2 regions of the Zoogloea sp. genome follow, and region 1 is predicted to be linked to the other one. Evidence: predicted binding sites of a transcription regulator. Region 1 holds the regulator's gene; the other holds the start of a gene.
What was found. Region 1 encodes FliA, which starts transcription of late flagellar genes. Its sites were predicted from a motif close to CTAAAGTTNNNNNNNNNNNNGCCGNTA; they were not measured.
Positions count from the first base shown of each region.

Region 2: ACE3RX_RS02595 (flagellin) is a predicted target of FliA. The motif match lies at 4,123-4,149, and genes of this name have one in related genera.

Region 1 covers NZ_JAYSDK010000031.1:15,635-22,858, reverse strand. The annotation lists gene flhA (flagellar biosynthesis protein FlhA) at 1-84, shown strand, start outside; gene flhF (flagellar biosynthesis protein FlhF) at 242-1,801, shown strand; gene ACE3RX_RS17335 (MinD/ParA family protein) at 1,803-2,594, shown strand; gene ACE3RX_RS17330 (RNA polymerase sigma factor FliA) at 2,709-3,482, shown strand; gene ACE3RX_RS17325 (flagellar motor protein) at 3,503-4,243, shown strand; gene motD (flagellar motor protein MotD) at 4,247-5,128, shown strand; gene ACE3RX_RS17315 (flagella synthesis protein FlgN) at 5,155-5,634, opposite strand; gene flgM (flagellar biosynthesis anti-sigma factor FlgM) at 5,641-5,955, opposite strand; gene flgA (flagellar basal body P-ring formation chaperone FlgA) at 6,043-6,747, opposite strand; gene flgB (flagellar basal body rod protein FlgB) at 7,068-7,224, shown strand, end outside.
Region 2 covers NZ_JAYSDK010000003.1:50,209-57,432, forward strand. The annotation lists gene ACE3RX_RS02570 (flagellar hook-length control protein FliK) at 1-163, opposite strand, end outside; gene ACE3RX_RS02575 (flagellar protein FliT) at 191-535, opposite strand; gene fliS (flagellar export chaperone FliS) at 555-968, opposite strand; gene fliD (flagellar filament capping protein FliD) at 999-2,402, opposite strand; gene ACE3RX_RS02590 (flagellar protein FlaG) at 2,581-2,973, opposite strand; gene ACE3RX_RS02595 (flagellin) at 3,051-3,932, opposite strand; gene ACE3RX_RS02600 (glycosyltransferase) at 4,219-7,224, opposite strand, start outside.

The DNA.
Region 1 (7,224 bases):
CCGAGCCTCAAGGTGGTGGCCAATTCCGAGGTTCCCGAGACTCGTCTGATCCGGGTTTCCGCGATGATCGCCGTGACGTCCTGAAGAACGCCCGGATACTGGCGCGGGAATAGCGCCTTAAAACCTGTCTTTTCCGCGCCTTCGATGGGCGCCGGGGCGGCGACAATGGAAGCTACCGAAGTGCCAGCTGGCGTCTGCACGTGTCCAGACCCCTGAGGCCTTCGTTCCCGGAGACAGGAGCATGAACGTCAAGCGCTACTTTGCCAAAACCGCTCGCGAGGCCCTTCGCATGTTGAAGGATGATCTTGGGCCGGATGCGGTGGTGCTGTCCAATCGGGCCGTCAATGGCGGCGTCGAGATTCTGGCCTTGCCGGCTGGCGACGTGGCCAGCATGCAGTCGGCCCAGCGTGCGCGCAGCCAGGCGCAGGCGATGCCCGCTGCCGCCCCGGCTCCCGCGCCGGCGGCTGCTCCCAAGCCTCCCGAGGATTTCTTCGACGACGATTTCCGGGTCAGCCTTTCACGGGCGGCTGGCAATCGCCAGCAAGTAGCGGCTGCGTCCGTGCCGCCGACTCAGTCGGTGCCGCGCCCCGCTGCGCCCCAGCGTCCGGCGCCGACGGTGCAGAACTTCACGCCTCCGCGCGTCGAGTTGAACCGCGACGTTTTCAACGCTGCCTCGGCCCAGGTCCGCCGCCCGCCGGCAGAACATGCGGTGGCGCCGGCGCCCCGCTCGCCGCTGCGCAGCGAGTCCGTTCCGCCGCGGGAAGCGACGCCGGCCCGCGACAATGCAGCCCGCCAGCGCCCCGCAGGCATTGAGGAAGAGGCGCGTATCCGCGCCCTGGAGAATGCCAACTCCCAGATGGCCAACGAGTTGGCCGCCATCCGCGGCATGCTGGAGCGCCAGCTCGCCGGCTTCGCGTGGGGGGAGATGGCCCGTTCGACGCCCGGGCGTACGCGCTTGATCGGTGATCTGCTTGAGGCTGGCTTCTCGGCAATGCTGGCGCGCGAACTGGCTGAAGAAGTGCCGGAGGACGAGGCGCCCGAGGAGGCGCATCGCCTGCTGCAGGTGGCCCTTGATCAGCGTTTCCGTTCGATGGCCAGCGACGTGGACATCATCGACCGCGGTGGCGTGTATGCGCTGGTCGGGCCCACCGGCGTCGGCAAGACCACCACCACGGCCAAGCTGGCGGCCCGCTGCGTGGTACGCCACGGTGCCGACAAGCTGGCCCTGATCACCACCGATGGCTACCGGATCGGTGCCCACGAACAGCTGCGCATCTATGGCCGCATCCTCGGCGTGCCAGTCTTCGTAGTCCGCGATGCCACCGATTTGCGCGAGACTCTGGCCGGCCTGCGCGACAAGCACATGGTGCTGATCGACACGATGGGCATGAGCCAACGCGACAAGATGGTCGCCGAGCAGGCCGCCATGCTGACCGGCGCCGGTAAGGTGTCGCGCCTGTTACTGCTCAACGCCACCAGCCGGGGCGATACCCTCGACGACGTGGTCAATGCCTATGCTGGCGATGATCTCGCCGGCGTGATCCTCACCAAGATGGATGAGGCCATGTCCCTGGCTCCTGTGCTCGACGTGGCCATCCGCCGCCAGGTGGAGGTGTTTTACGTCGCCAACGGCCAGCGGGTGCCGGAAGACCTGCACCTGCCCAACCGGGACAAGCTCCTCGGGCAGGCGCTCCGCGAGTTGCCGGCGAATTCGCCGTTCCGCCTCGATCCCCTGGAAGCGGGCCTGATGCTGGCATCGGGAGGCAAGGGCGGCGGCACGGGCCTGAGAGGAGGCCTCTAAGATGCTGCACGCATCCGATCAGGCTGCCGGCCTGCGTCGTCTTTTCCGTCGTACACCGTCCCCCGTGGTGGCGCTGTTCGCCTCCGGACGCTCGCCTCGCGATCTGGCGGTGCAGGTTCTGCTGGCGCTGACCGATGGTGCCCGGCGGGTGGTTGCGATCGACGAACATGCGCCCGAGCGGGGCTCCTTGCTGGCTGCTTTTGGTTTTCCTGAAGGAGGCGATTTGCTCGGCGCGCTGCAGGGCCAGCATGAAGTCTCTGAAACGATGCGCGAGGTGGCTGACGGCCTGTGGGTCGTGCCGGCAGCGGCCACCGTGCAGGCGGTTCCGCTCCTCGGGGCGGGGCATCACGAGCGGCTGGAGGTCGGGATTGCCGAACTTCAGCGCCGTGCGGACCTACTGGCCATCCATACGGTCGGCGATGCCCGCCGTCTGACGCCCTTTGCCCGTGCCGCCGGGCGTCGCCTGCTGGTGGTTGAGGCGAGTGGTGTGGGCGCGCGCGGAGCCTGTCAATGGATCAAGGGATTGGCCGCGGCCGGTGCCGGCTCGCTGGAGATCGCCGTCAGCGGCGCTCGCGACCGGGCTGACGCGACGGCGCTGTTCGCAAGCCTGCAGGATTTCAGTTCCCGTCACGTCGGCCTGCCGCTGGTATGGCGCGGCGAGGTTGGGCGCGATCCGCTGGCCGAGGCGATGACGACGCCCCTCGGTGCGCGCCACCCCGCCGACGGGGCCAGTGCCTTCATCCGTCGCCTGCGCGCCTGGTCGGCCCAGGCCGGCGCCGGCCTGGCCGGCTAAAGGGGAGTGGGTGTGGATTGTGTCGCACGGGGCCGTGAGAAGCGTAGCCTTGCCGGTGGGGGTCTCGTAACATGCGGACGGCCCCGGAAACCCAGATCAGAAAGCCGATGAAAGATGTACACCGCCTCCGGCACCCTCGATAAAGAGCAACTCGTTGTCCAGTACGCGCCGCTGGTCAAGCGTATTGCCTATCACCTGATGGCCAAGTTGCCGGCCAGCGTCCAGGTGGAGGACATCATCCAGAACGGCATGCTGGGCCTGCTCGATGCGATCAACCGCTACGAGGAAGGCCTGGGGGCGCAATTCGAGACCTACGCGGTGCAGCGCGTCCGGGGCGCCATGCTTGACGGGCTGCGCGAGAACGACTGGTTGCCGCGCAGCCTGCGGCGCGACATGCGGCGTATCGAGGCGGCCGTCCACCAGCTTGAGCAGCAGAATGGGCGCCCGCCGACGGAGAAGGAACTGGCCGACTCTCTGGGCTTGCCTCTCTCCGACTACCAGCACATGTTGCAGGAGGCCCGTGGTTACCAACTGGTGTACTTCGAGGATTTCACCGGAGAGGGTGAGGACGATTATCTCGAGCGCCACATCACGCTGGAAGGCAACGATCCGCTGACCCTGCTGCTCGAGGGAAACATGCGTGACGTGCTGGTGAGGGCCATCGACGACCTGCCGGAGCGGGAGCAGACGGTGATGGGCCTGTATTATGAGCAGGACATGAACCTGCGCGAGATTGGCGAAGTCCTCGGCGTGTCCGAGTCGCGGGTGTGCCAGTTGCACAGCCAGGCGATCGCGCGCCTGCGTGCCCGTATTTCGGGGGCTGCGCAGGGCATGGCGAAGGCCAAGGGTGAAGGTCGTGGCCGCGGCCGCCGGCCGGCGGCACCCTGAACGACGGCCAGAGGGCACGCATGGATAGCATCAGTCTTATCGGGATCACCCTTGCCCTGGCGGCAATTCTCATTGGCCAGGTGCTGGAGGGGGGGCATGTTGGGTCGCTGATCCAGCCCACGGCCTTCATGATCGTCATCGGCGGCACCCTCGGGGCTGTCATGCTGCAAAGCTCACTGCAGGTATTCCGGACCGGCGTGCGGATGATCCGCTGGGTCTTCGTTCCGCCGGCGCTCAACCATGCCGAGCTGATCGCCCAGATCGTCGAGTGGAGTCACGTGGCCCGCAAGGAAGGCTTGTTGTCCCTGGAGGCGCAGATCCCTGCGCTGGAGGACCCCTTCATCCAGAAGGGCCTGCAGCTGCTGGTCGATGGGGTCGAGCCCGAGCGCTTGCGCGAAGTGCTGGAGGTGGACATCGATACCTGGGAAGCCCAGATGAAGCAGGGGGCCAAGGTCTGGGAGGCGGCCGGCGGTTACGCACCGACGATAGGCATCCTGGGGGCGGTGATGGGCCTGATCCACGTGATGGAGAACCTGTCCGATCCGTCCCGTCTCGGCTCGGGGATCGCGGTCGCCTTCGTGGCAACGATCTACGGGGTCGGCTCGGCCAACCTGATCTTCCTGCCGGTCTCGAAGAAGCTGATGGCCGTTATTGGTACGCTGGTCTCCATGCGCGAGATGCTGCTCGACGGACTGGTCGGGATCGCCAATGGTGACAACCCGCGCATCATCGAACGCCGGCTCAGCGGCTACGTGGGATAGACCATGGCGCGGCGCAGGAAGGGCGAGGAGGAGCACGAGAACCACGAGCGCTGGTTGGTTTCCTACGCCGATTTCATCACCCTGCTGTTCGCCTTTTTCGTCGTGATGTATTCCCTGTCGTCGCTCAACGAGGGCAAGTACCGGATCATGTCCGATTCGGTGGTGAACGCCTTCCGGAATATCGCCAACAGCGAAAATCCGCGCATCGTCTCGAACCCGATCCAGTCGATCCGCCCGAGCACCACGCCACCGCCCAACGCCGCGGGCGAGACCGACGAGGCGCGCCGTTCGAAGGCTGAGCGGGTACGCAACATGGCAGAGGAAATCCGAAAGGTGCTGGCCCCGCTGGTAGCTGATGGCCAGGTGCGGGTTACCGAGGGTGCCTTCGGCATCACCGTCGAGATCAACGCCAGCGTCCTCTTTGCGCCGGGCTACGCCCAGCTCGGGCCCGAGGCGGTGCGGGCGCTGCGCGCGGTGGCTCAGGTGCTGGCCGCCGCCGAGTTTCCGATCACCGTGGAAGGGCATACCGATGTGACGCCGATCGCGACGGCGATGTTTCCGTCCAACTGGGAGCTGTCTGCGGTACGAGCCTCCAGCGTGGTGCGGCTGTTCGTCGAGAGTGGTGTACTGCCTTCCCGTCTGACTGCGGCCGGGTATGGCGATCAGCGTCCAGTGGCGGACAACGCTACGCCGGATGGGCGCGCCCGCAATCGACGGGTGACCATCCTGATCGAATCGCGGGTGGCCGAGCCGGAGCCAAACAAGCCAGTCAGGGCGTCGGGGGTGGCGGACTCCATCCTGCCGCAGAACGCTACCCCTCCGCAGCCAGCTGCAGCGCCGGGGGCTGTGGCACCGGAGGCCGTTGCCGGCGGGGGCCGGCGCTGAACGGATCGGGTGACCAGGGGTGGCGCTCAGGCCGAACCGAGATGGCGGCCGCCGCCAGTGGGGCGTGATTGGCCGTCCTGGCCGTAGATCTGAGGGTGCTCGGCAGCTGAGAGGAGCGTGGTGAGGGCCTGCTGGTTGTTTTGCAGGCGGTCTCGGATCAACTGGCCATTGACGCGATTGCGCTCTTTCGCTTCTGTGGCCAGGGCGATCACCTCGTCCCAGCTCGTCAGCGCGTCCGGCAGGCTGCCAAGGGCGAGCCGGATGTTCTCATTGCTGACCCGGGCGCCGACCCGCGCAAACATCACCGTCCGGTCGTCCGACAGGCGCTGCAGTGCGCGATACAGCGCAGTCTTCTCTTCCGCGAGGGTGGTCAGGGTGTCGATCTTGCCGGCTATCAGCAAGGCCTCTTCCTGCTGCAGCAAGGCGATGAATTTCTGCAGGCCGTCACGTTCCTCGCCGATCAGCACGGCAAGGCGGTGAACGAAGGTCTGATCGACGGTGGCCATGCTCTATCAGGCGCGTCCGGTCTGGGAGGCCAGCATCTGGCGCACGCTTTCGATCAGCCCGTCGGCAACCTTGCCGGTATCCACCTTAAAGCGTCCCTCGCTCATGGCTTGCTTGATTTCGTCGACCTTTGCGCTGTCCACGACGGGGGTGCCGGCAATGGTTTCTTCCATCTGTTGCAGTCGCGACGACAGGGAGGAAATCTCGACCTTGTCGGTGTCGCCGCTGTTCGCCTGGGTTCGGGGCGTGTCTTTGGTCGCGCGGGTTCGCCCGTCGTTGGACGGCAGGCCACCGGTCGCTTTGACTGAGTTTTCAATCTTCACGGTCTTGTCCTTTCTTCCAGAATTCGTCTCGGTCTACGACTCGTCGGAGCAAAACTTTAACCTGAACGAGTGGCATGAGTGCGAATGTCATGGCGTGATGATCTCGACGAATCCGCCATTGCGGGCCACGCCGCGCACGACCTGGCCGGTGCTCAGCCGGACCTGCGCGCCTTGGCCGTCGGAGGCCGTGCTGAGGGCGGTGCCGTCGTTGGCGACCTGGAAGCCGGGGCCGCGCGAAATGACCTTCACCGGCTGTCCCTGGACGACGGCCGGCGGCAGGCGCAGGTTGCTGGCGGCCAGCGGCTTGCCGGCGGCAAGGGAGATGCGGGCGGCATGGCCCACGGCCTGGGATGGGTCGGTCAGCACGTCCGCCGCCTGGGCGCTCAGTTCGCCGATTTCGCGGCGGAGGTCGTCGGGCCCGACGATCTGGCCAGCCATCAAAGGGATCGCCGTTACCAGATAGACGCCCCGTACGCGGACCTCGGCAGGAACGTAGGCGGACCAAGCACTCGGTGCGAGGCAGCGCACGCCGACAGTCAGGCGGCCCCACTGTCGGCTCCCGGGGGGCAGGAAGGCCTCCAACTGGACGCAGGGGGGCAGCACGTTGTCGGCGGCGAAGTCGCCCACCTGGACGCTGACCTCGCCCGGCAGGCTGCGGCTCTGGATGTTGAGGAAACGTGCGACCTCGGCGCGTACCGGGGCCGGATCCTGGCGGGCGCTGGCCGGCGGTGGCGCGATGAGCAGAACGGGCAGGGCCAGTGCGGGGATTAAACGGAGCAGGGCGGACTTCATTGGCTGAGGGATTGGACGGATGTCCTCATTCGACCACGTCGGCCGGAAGAGTGCGAAAAATCCGCAGATCTTTTCCGGTGCAGTGGGGCGGCAGGCGTTAGTTGCCGGTTCGAGCGGCAAAGTTTGCCGTTGCGACCGGAGGGGAGTGCGCGCCATTCAAATTGAAGAAGGATTCACCGCTTGTTTGAGCCATCAAAGGGGGGCTTCACGGCGTAGAGTGCTTGGCACGGAAGCTGCATTGAAATGCACGAAAACCGTGGTGCCCTGAGTGACAGACAGTGTATCGGCACCGACGGAAACGAACTTTAGGGGTGAATCGAATGGCTGATCGACTGGACAACGCATTGCGCTTTCATCAGACGGCGTTGAACGTGCGGGCTTATCGCCAGCAGGTGATCGCATCCAACATCGCCAATGCCGATACGCCCAACTACAAGGCACGTGATATCGATTTCCGGGAGGCGCTGAACGGCGCGC
Region 2 (7,224 bases), on a different contig from region 1:
CGATGGCCTGGAGCGTGGCGGTGATGCGCTGCCCTGGCGTGAAGTCGGGCAGGATGGAGGTGACGGCCCTGACACGGGCTGTCGGGGCAACGGTGGGCTCGCCGGAAAAAAAACTCGCTTCGGTGAGCATCCGCAAGCGGGAGGCGAGGTCGCCGGGAATCATGGTGAGACCACCTGCCTGCCCGGGCGTTTAGCTCTGGTCGGGCTCGCCGTAGGCCTTGCGCACGTTCCGTTCGCGCGTGCCGCCGGACAGCAGCTGACGCACGTTGTCCATCCAGGGCTCGGTATGGACGCGCACTTCCTTGTCATCGTCCAGGATGCGGCGGATGAGTGCCATCTTCTTCTGCCGCTCGTCCTCGGACATGCGCTTCTGGCGTCCCGGAAAAGCAAGGGCCTCTTCGACGCCAAGACGGTCGCGCAGGGAGGCAACCTGCTTCTCGAGGCGGGAAAGGCGATCCCAGTCGTTGGCACGGGCCGCATCGACCATCTCGGTCGAGTAGGTGCTCATTTGTTCCAGCAGGGCAAGGGAGCTCATGCAGATATCTCCGGCAGTCTTAGCGGTTGGCCTGGTCGGACGTGCCGATTTCTTCCCAGGCGCCTTTCAGTTCGGAAAGCAGTTTCGCGACTTCGTCGAGAGCCGGCTTGCTGTTGTGCAGGTTGGCATAGATGAGTCGTTGCAACATGTAGTCATACAGGGCGCCAAGGCGCTCGGCGAGATCGCCTCCCGCTTCGTAATCGAGACTGACCTTGAGGCCGTTGCCGATTATCTCGATGGCGTGGGATATTGCCTTGCCCTTGGCGGGGACATTGTTGGACTCAAGCGCAGCTGTCGCAGTACCGATCTGCAGCAGGGCGCCTTCGAAAAGCATCAGGATCAGCTTATGCGGATCGGCGGTGGAAACCCCGGTTTCGAAGCCGACTTCGCTGTAGGCGGCAGCGGCACGACGGGAGGCGAGGCCGAACGACATTGTGTTCTCCGTTTGGGTTGATCTTACGGCTTATTTGCTCAGCAGCGCGAGCTGTTGTGTGAGGTAGGTGCTCGTCGTGTTCATGCTTGCCATCGTCGTATCAAGGGCGGTGAACTGGGCCCGATAGGTCTGCTCAATGATGGTCAGCCGATTGTTGAGCGCGTCGATCTGTTTACTAATGCTCTTGGTGCTGGCGGTCAGGCCATCGGTGCGACTGGAGATGACCCCTCCGGTGCCCAGCAGATCAGTGGTCGTTGTCTTCAGCGCACTGCCGTAGGCGCCAATCGCGGTTGCTACGGCGGAGAAGTCGGTGTTGGCGGCCTTGTCGAATTTCGTGCTGTCGACCGTCAGGCTGCCATCGCTCTGGAAGGAGATGCCGAGGGAGCTCAGGGTCTTGTAGGCGTTGCTCGACAGGCTCGCGGGAGTCCCGGTCAGGGCCGCACGTACCTGGGACTGAATGGTCCGCAGTGAGGTGTCTCCATTCAGGACGGCAGCGGTCTTGGTCGTCGCGTCGTAGGCTCCGAGGCTCTTGATCGACGAGTTCAGGTTGTTGTACGCCGTCACGAAGGTATTCAGCTTGTCTTTCAGATCGGAGGTGTCTCGGCTGACCGTCAGGGTCGTGGAGCCGGTCTTGCTGACGGTGAGGTTGATACCATCGAGCGCATTCGCGATGGTATTGCCGCTGGTCGCAATCGAGACGCCCTGGATCTTGACGACGGCATCGGTTGCCGCCTGGGTCTGCGTAAAGGCGCTGCCAGCTGCGATGGGCGTGCCCGGATTGTTTTCATCGACGTAATTGGCTGGATCGACAAACGTCGCCGTGCCGCCAAGGGTGACCTTGTTGGCTGTACCACCAGTTGTTGCCGTCAGCAGCAGATTCTGCTTGCCGGTTGTGTCAGTGACGATGGTCGCGCTGGCGCCCGCATTGGCATTGTTGATAGCGTCGCGAACGGCGGCAAGGGTGTTCTGGCTGCTGTCCAGGTTGATCGTGGACGTGGAGCCGGATGCCAGGCTAATGGTCAGCGTGCGTGAGCTGTCCGCACCGAAGGTCAGCGCGCGTGCGCCGGCGGCGTAAGTCGTGTTCAGGGCCAGACGCTGATTGGTCGCCAGTGACGTGACGTCAATGGAGTAGGTGCCGGCAACGGCCGAATTGCTGGTTGTTGCCGATGCGATCGTGGAATCGGCAAAGGTTGCCTTGTAGGCGGAAAAAGATGCCGTTGCCGTCTGGCCGGCGGAGGGGGTGAGCGCCTTTGCCGCCGTCTGCAGGGACGAAAGGGCACTCTTCAGCGTACCAATGGCGGAAATCTTGGACTGATAGCTGCTCTGCTGCTTCTGCAGTTGCGAGAGTGGTTGTCGCTCGATCGACATCAGGCCGGTGACCAGGGACTCGACATTAAGTCCGGAGCCGATACCTGCAGATGAAATGGTTGCCATGATGCGCCCCCGTGAAGCTATGTTCCTGCTGTTTGCGATTACGGCTGATGCGCCGGAAACTTGAGCGCGTCAGCGTGACTGCATTTGATCAGCATGGACCGTGCCAGCCGGCCAGGGTTCCTTCCAGAAAAAAACCCACCTGGGGGGTGGGTTGGTGGTCCGCATGCTCGTGCACAGGCTAGACTTTTTGCCTGACGAGCAGGCCCTGCAGTTTATCGAGGGCCTTGGCTATAGCCAGGACTTCTTCTGACGGAATCTGGCGGAGAACCTTTTTGGACTCCGTATCGACGACCTTCACCACGGTGGAGCCTGTGTCCTCGTCGATCGAGAACTGCAGACTCTGCGCCGTCTGCTTGATGACGTCCTGGATTTGCGTGACTGCCTGGGCCAACTGCTCAGGCGTCAGTGGCGTGCTTCCGGTTTGCTCTACCTGATTGGCGGTCTTCACTGCCTTGGGGTCGTCGCTAGGAGTTGCAGCATCGGCCTGACGGGTGCCGCCAACGCTGCTGGCTGGCCGTGCCGGCGGCGAATACTGCTGCGCTGCGCCGGGTCCGACGGGTTGAATGCTCATGATGATCTCCTAATTGTGCAGATTGCGCCGTGCCTTTTATGGCGCGGCGCCTGCTGCGGCGAACAACTCTAGGTGCGTTAGCGCAGGAGCGACAGCACGTTGTTGGGCATGCTGTTGGCCTGGGCCACCATGGCAGTGCCAGCTTGTTGCAGGATCTGGCCGCGGGTCATGTTGGCAGTTTCCTGGGCAAAGTCGGCATCCATGATGCGGCCGCGGGACGACTTGGCGTTTTCGGAGGCGACTTGCAGGGTCTGCACGACCGACGCGAAACGGTTTTGCACGGCACCCCAGTTGGCGCGGGCAGTGTTCAGGGTGTCAAGCGCGGCATCGAGTGACGCAATGGCGGCTTGGGCATTTGTTGAGCCACTCCCGCCAATGGATGCAGCGGTAACGGCACCTGATGCACCTACCGAGGCAATAATCGCCCCTGCTGTTGTCGATCCAAAAGAGGCGCTAGACAAGCCAACTTGACCGCTAGTTACAGAGATCGAGTCAGTGCTGGCCGTGCCTGCGCCAACTTGGAACGAAAAGCTTACCGCCGAAGTCAGCACACTCTGGCCATTGAAGGTAGTGCCACCCACGACGCGGGCAATTTCCTGGTTCAACTGCTGGAATTCGAGATCCAGGCTGGCGCGATCGCCGCTGGTGTAGGTGCCATTGGAGGCCTGAACCGCCAGTTCGCGCATCCGCTGCAGGTTGTCGGTGATGGCCTGCATCGCGCTTTCAGCGGTTTGTGCCATGGAGATGCCATCGTTGGCGTTGCGGATCGCAACGTCAAAGCCCTTGGCTTGGGCGTTCATGCGGTCGGCGATGGCCAGACCGGCGGCGTCATCTGCTGCGCTGTTGATGCGCAGGCCAGAGGACAGGCGTTGAACGGCCTTGGACAGGCCTGCCTGGGATGCGGACAGATTGCGTTGCGCATTCAGCGACATCGCATTGGTGTTGATTGTGGCAGCCATTTTGGTTCTCCTTCATTCCGTTCAAGACATAAGCGTTCGGCCTAACTTTGGTTCGCCTTGCCCGGTGAGTGTAAGGCAACCGCCGTTGAGTCCATTAACGGGATGAGCCGCAAAGACTTTAGAAAAATATGTTGACTTTTTTCAATTGTTTTTTTTTGCGATTCTTGGCGGATTGCCGCTTGGCTAGTGATAGCGGCCAAAACACGCAAAGCTTTAGGGCGAAAATGCGACTTCGGCACATTTTTTCCAGCCATCGATATGCCCGATGGCTGGAGTTGGACAACCGTCAGGAACCGTAGGCCGCGAACCAGCTCGCGGTGTGATTCTCCAGGATGAAGCCATCCTTGACCCATTGCTGGAGGGCCAGGCCGGCCTGTTTCAGGGCTTCCGGTTCCGCGAGCTGTTCGCGGATGGCGCGGATCCACAACTCGGGATCATTGCGCAGGCGTGTCACTGGAGCGTTCTGGTACGGGAAGATGTCCGTGCAGATCACCGGCCAGGCCATGATGCCGTATTCAAGCAGCCGCAGGTTGCTCTTGGCTTCGTTGAAAGGATGGATTTCCAGCGGGGCGATCGCCAGGTCCAGATCCATGGCGGCGAGGGCCTGGGGGTACTTGCGGTAGTCGAGCTCGTAGCCGCGGTCTTCACGGACGAAGGGCTTCAGCGCATCGGGGCACATGCCCATGAAGATCCAGTCCACCTCATCGGCCAGTGCTTCAACCACCGGGTAAATGAGCTCGAGGTCGCCGTGATGTTGCTGGGCGCCGGCCCAGCCGACACGGGGCTTGCTGCGAGGCTTCCGCGGTGGTGCCACGTCGCCCCACAGGGACCATTCCAGCGTGTTCGGCATGATCCGGATGTCCTCGATCATGTCGGCACACAGGTCAGCCAGGGGCAGCGTGCTGACGACGACACGATCCATCAGTGACAGGTTGCGGCGCAGACGCTGGCGCCCGTCCTTGTAGCCGTTCTTGTACATGGGGTGCTTCCTAGGCAAATCAATAACAAGATCGTCGAGCGTCAGGATTCGGCGCAGTTTGGGGAAATAGCGTGCATAGGCATCAAGTGCCTCGCTCTGCATGTCATCAAGGGGTTGATGCATGATCAGAATGTCAGGCGCTGCACGGGCGATCTCGATAGGAGTCAGGATCCGCATGGAGAAGGCCTTCGGCGGCTCGCTGATCATGGTGTGTGCTAGGCCGGCCTGGCTGATGCTGCGCAAGGGGGCGCGCAGGCGGTATTCGCCTGCTCCACCCGGTACCGGCGTGGCAAGAATACGCGGCCGGTCATGGAAATTTGTGTCCCAGTCGATGGGGGTGATGTGGTCCGGCTTGTAGGGGATTGCCAGGCTGAGGTTGCGGTTGTAGGCCGCATCGTTGGCTAGGCGTGACATCCACTGAGTGAACAGCGTGTCTGTGGCCTTTTGGCCGGCTTGCAGATCGACTAACTTGCCTTCCGGCTTGCGTTGCCGCGCAGCGAGGGAAACGCTGTTGTAGTGAACCAGCGTTGTATATGGCGTCCACACGATCTTGTGGCCTTGTTCGCCGGCGCGCAGGCAGAAATCGAGGGCACCATGGAAGAGTGGGTAGGTCCGGCCGTCAATTCCATTCAGCTGCACGAATATGCTGCGGCGTACCAGTAGCGCCGAACCACTTGCCGCGCTGAGGTTCTGATCGCACAGAGCGCGTCCCATGTAGCCTGGCTCGTCGATGTCGGCATTGTTGTTCCAGGGACTGCCCGCCACGCCGTACAGGCCGAGGATAGTGCCGGCATCCTGCACCTTGGCCGTTTCGGGATAGGTCAGGCGGGGGGCCACGATGGCGACTTCCGGGCGCTGAGCGAAGGCCATCAGTCGATCAAGCCAGTCGTCCTGGACAATGTGGGTGTCGTTGTCGAGGAAGAACAGGTAGTCACCGGCAGCCGCTGAGGCGCCAGTATTCACGCTGGCAGCCCAGCTGAACTCGCCCGGGCAGGAAAGCACTCGCGCAGGATGGCCCTGCGCATTTTCCTGCAGGGTGTTCAGATATTCGATGGTGTCCGGATCGCTGCTGTCGTTATCGACAACGATGATTTCGTAGTTCGGATAGCTCGTCCGCTCCTCGATGCCTTCGATGAGGGGGCGCAGATACTCTTCCCTGTCCCGCGTCGGAATGATGATGCTGACGAGCGGTACGTTGGGCCACTGATACTGGACCCGCCGGGTACCGAACACGGCGCCATCAAGGACGTCGGCGGTGAGTGCGCGCCGGGCCAGGTGGTCCTGCAGGGCGCTTTTTTCGGCTTCGGGGGAGAGGGAGCGTCGGGTCTGCCGGGACAGGTGGGCGAGAACCTGGCTGATATGACCGACTGCGTGCTCCCCTTCCTGGTCGAGGACGCGCAGGGACAGGTCGTAGTTCTCGGCCCCCCTGTGCGTGCCGTAGCGGCCGCTGGACAAGAAGCTTTCCTTGGCTACCAGCACCAGGCTGCCGAAGTAGGCCTGGGAGCGCAGCAGGTCGAGATTGACGTCGGGCTTGAACAGCGGGTCGGTGTAGCTGCCGTCTTCCTGCAGCGTGTCCTCGTCGCAGTAGATGAGCTTCCAGTCGGGGCGGGCGTTGATGTAGTCGGCGATGACCTGCAGCGCATGGGGTTCGAGGACCAGTCCGGGTTCGATACGGGCGAGCCAGGTGCCGGGCGAGGCCGCGGCCATCTCGTCGACCACGTAGTCGATGTGGGCTGCGTCGCGCAGGGATAGCCACTGTACGTTGGGCGCATCGGCGAGGCCTTCCGGTGCAGGCAGGTCCGTGACGACGGTCAGCAGCCAGTTGGTGTAGAGCTGGGTCGGGAGGCTGTCCAGCGTGTCGGCCAGCAGCGATTCCTCGCCAGGGTACAGCGCAAGCAGCAGGTGGATGCCTGGTTGCTGGTTCCAGGTGAGCACCATCCGTTCGGCGAGGACCTGGGCATCGATTTCCTGGAGTGTCTGGCGCGAGCGCCAGACGGCGTAGTTGTGCCGGTCGGTTTCTTCGTTTGTCCTGTCGTCCTTGGACGAAGCCCCGTTCTTGTCGGCGTTGCTGGGGGCGTTCGTCGCGGCCTTGCGAGCCTCTTCGAAGCGTGCGAGCAATTGTGAGCGGGCCTGGCGGATGTCTACGTCGCGAGTGGGGTGCTGAGCGTAAACGGCCTGGTAGAGTTCCGGCAGGCGGCCCCGTTCCCGATCCAGCATGTGGCTGCCGGCTGCGTTGAGGCGGGTGCGTACCTCGACGGTGGTGCGGTGGATGTGGCAGAAAGGCAGGACGTCCGACAGGCGCAGCAGGAATTC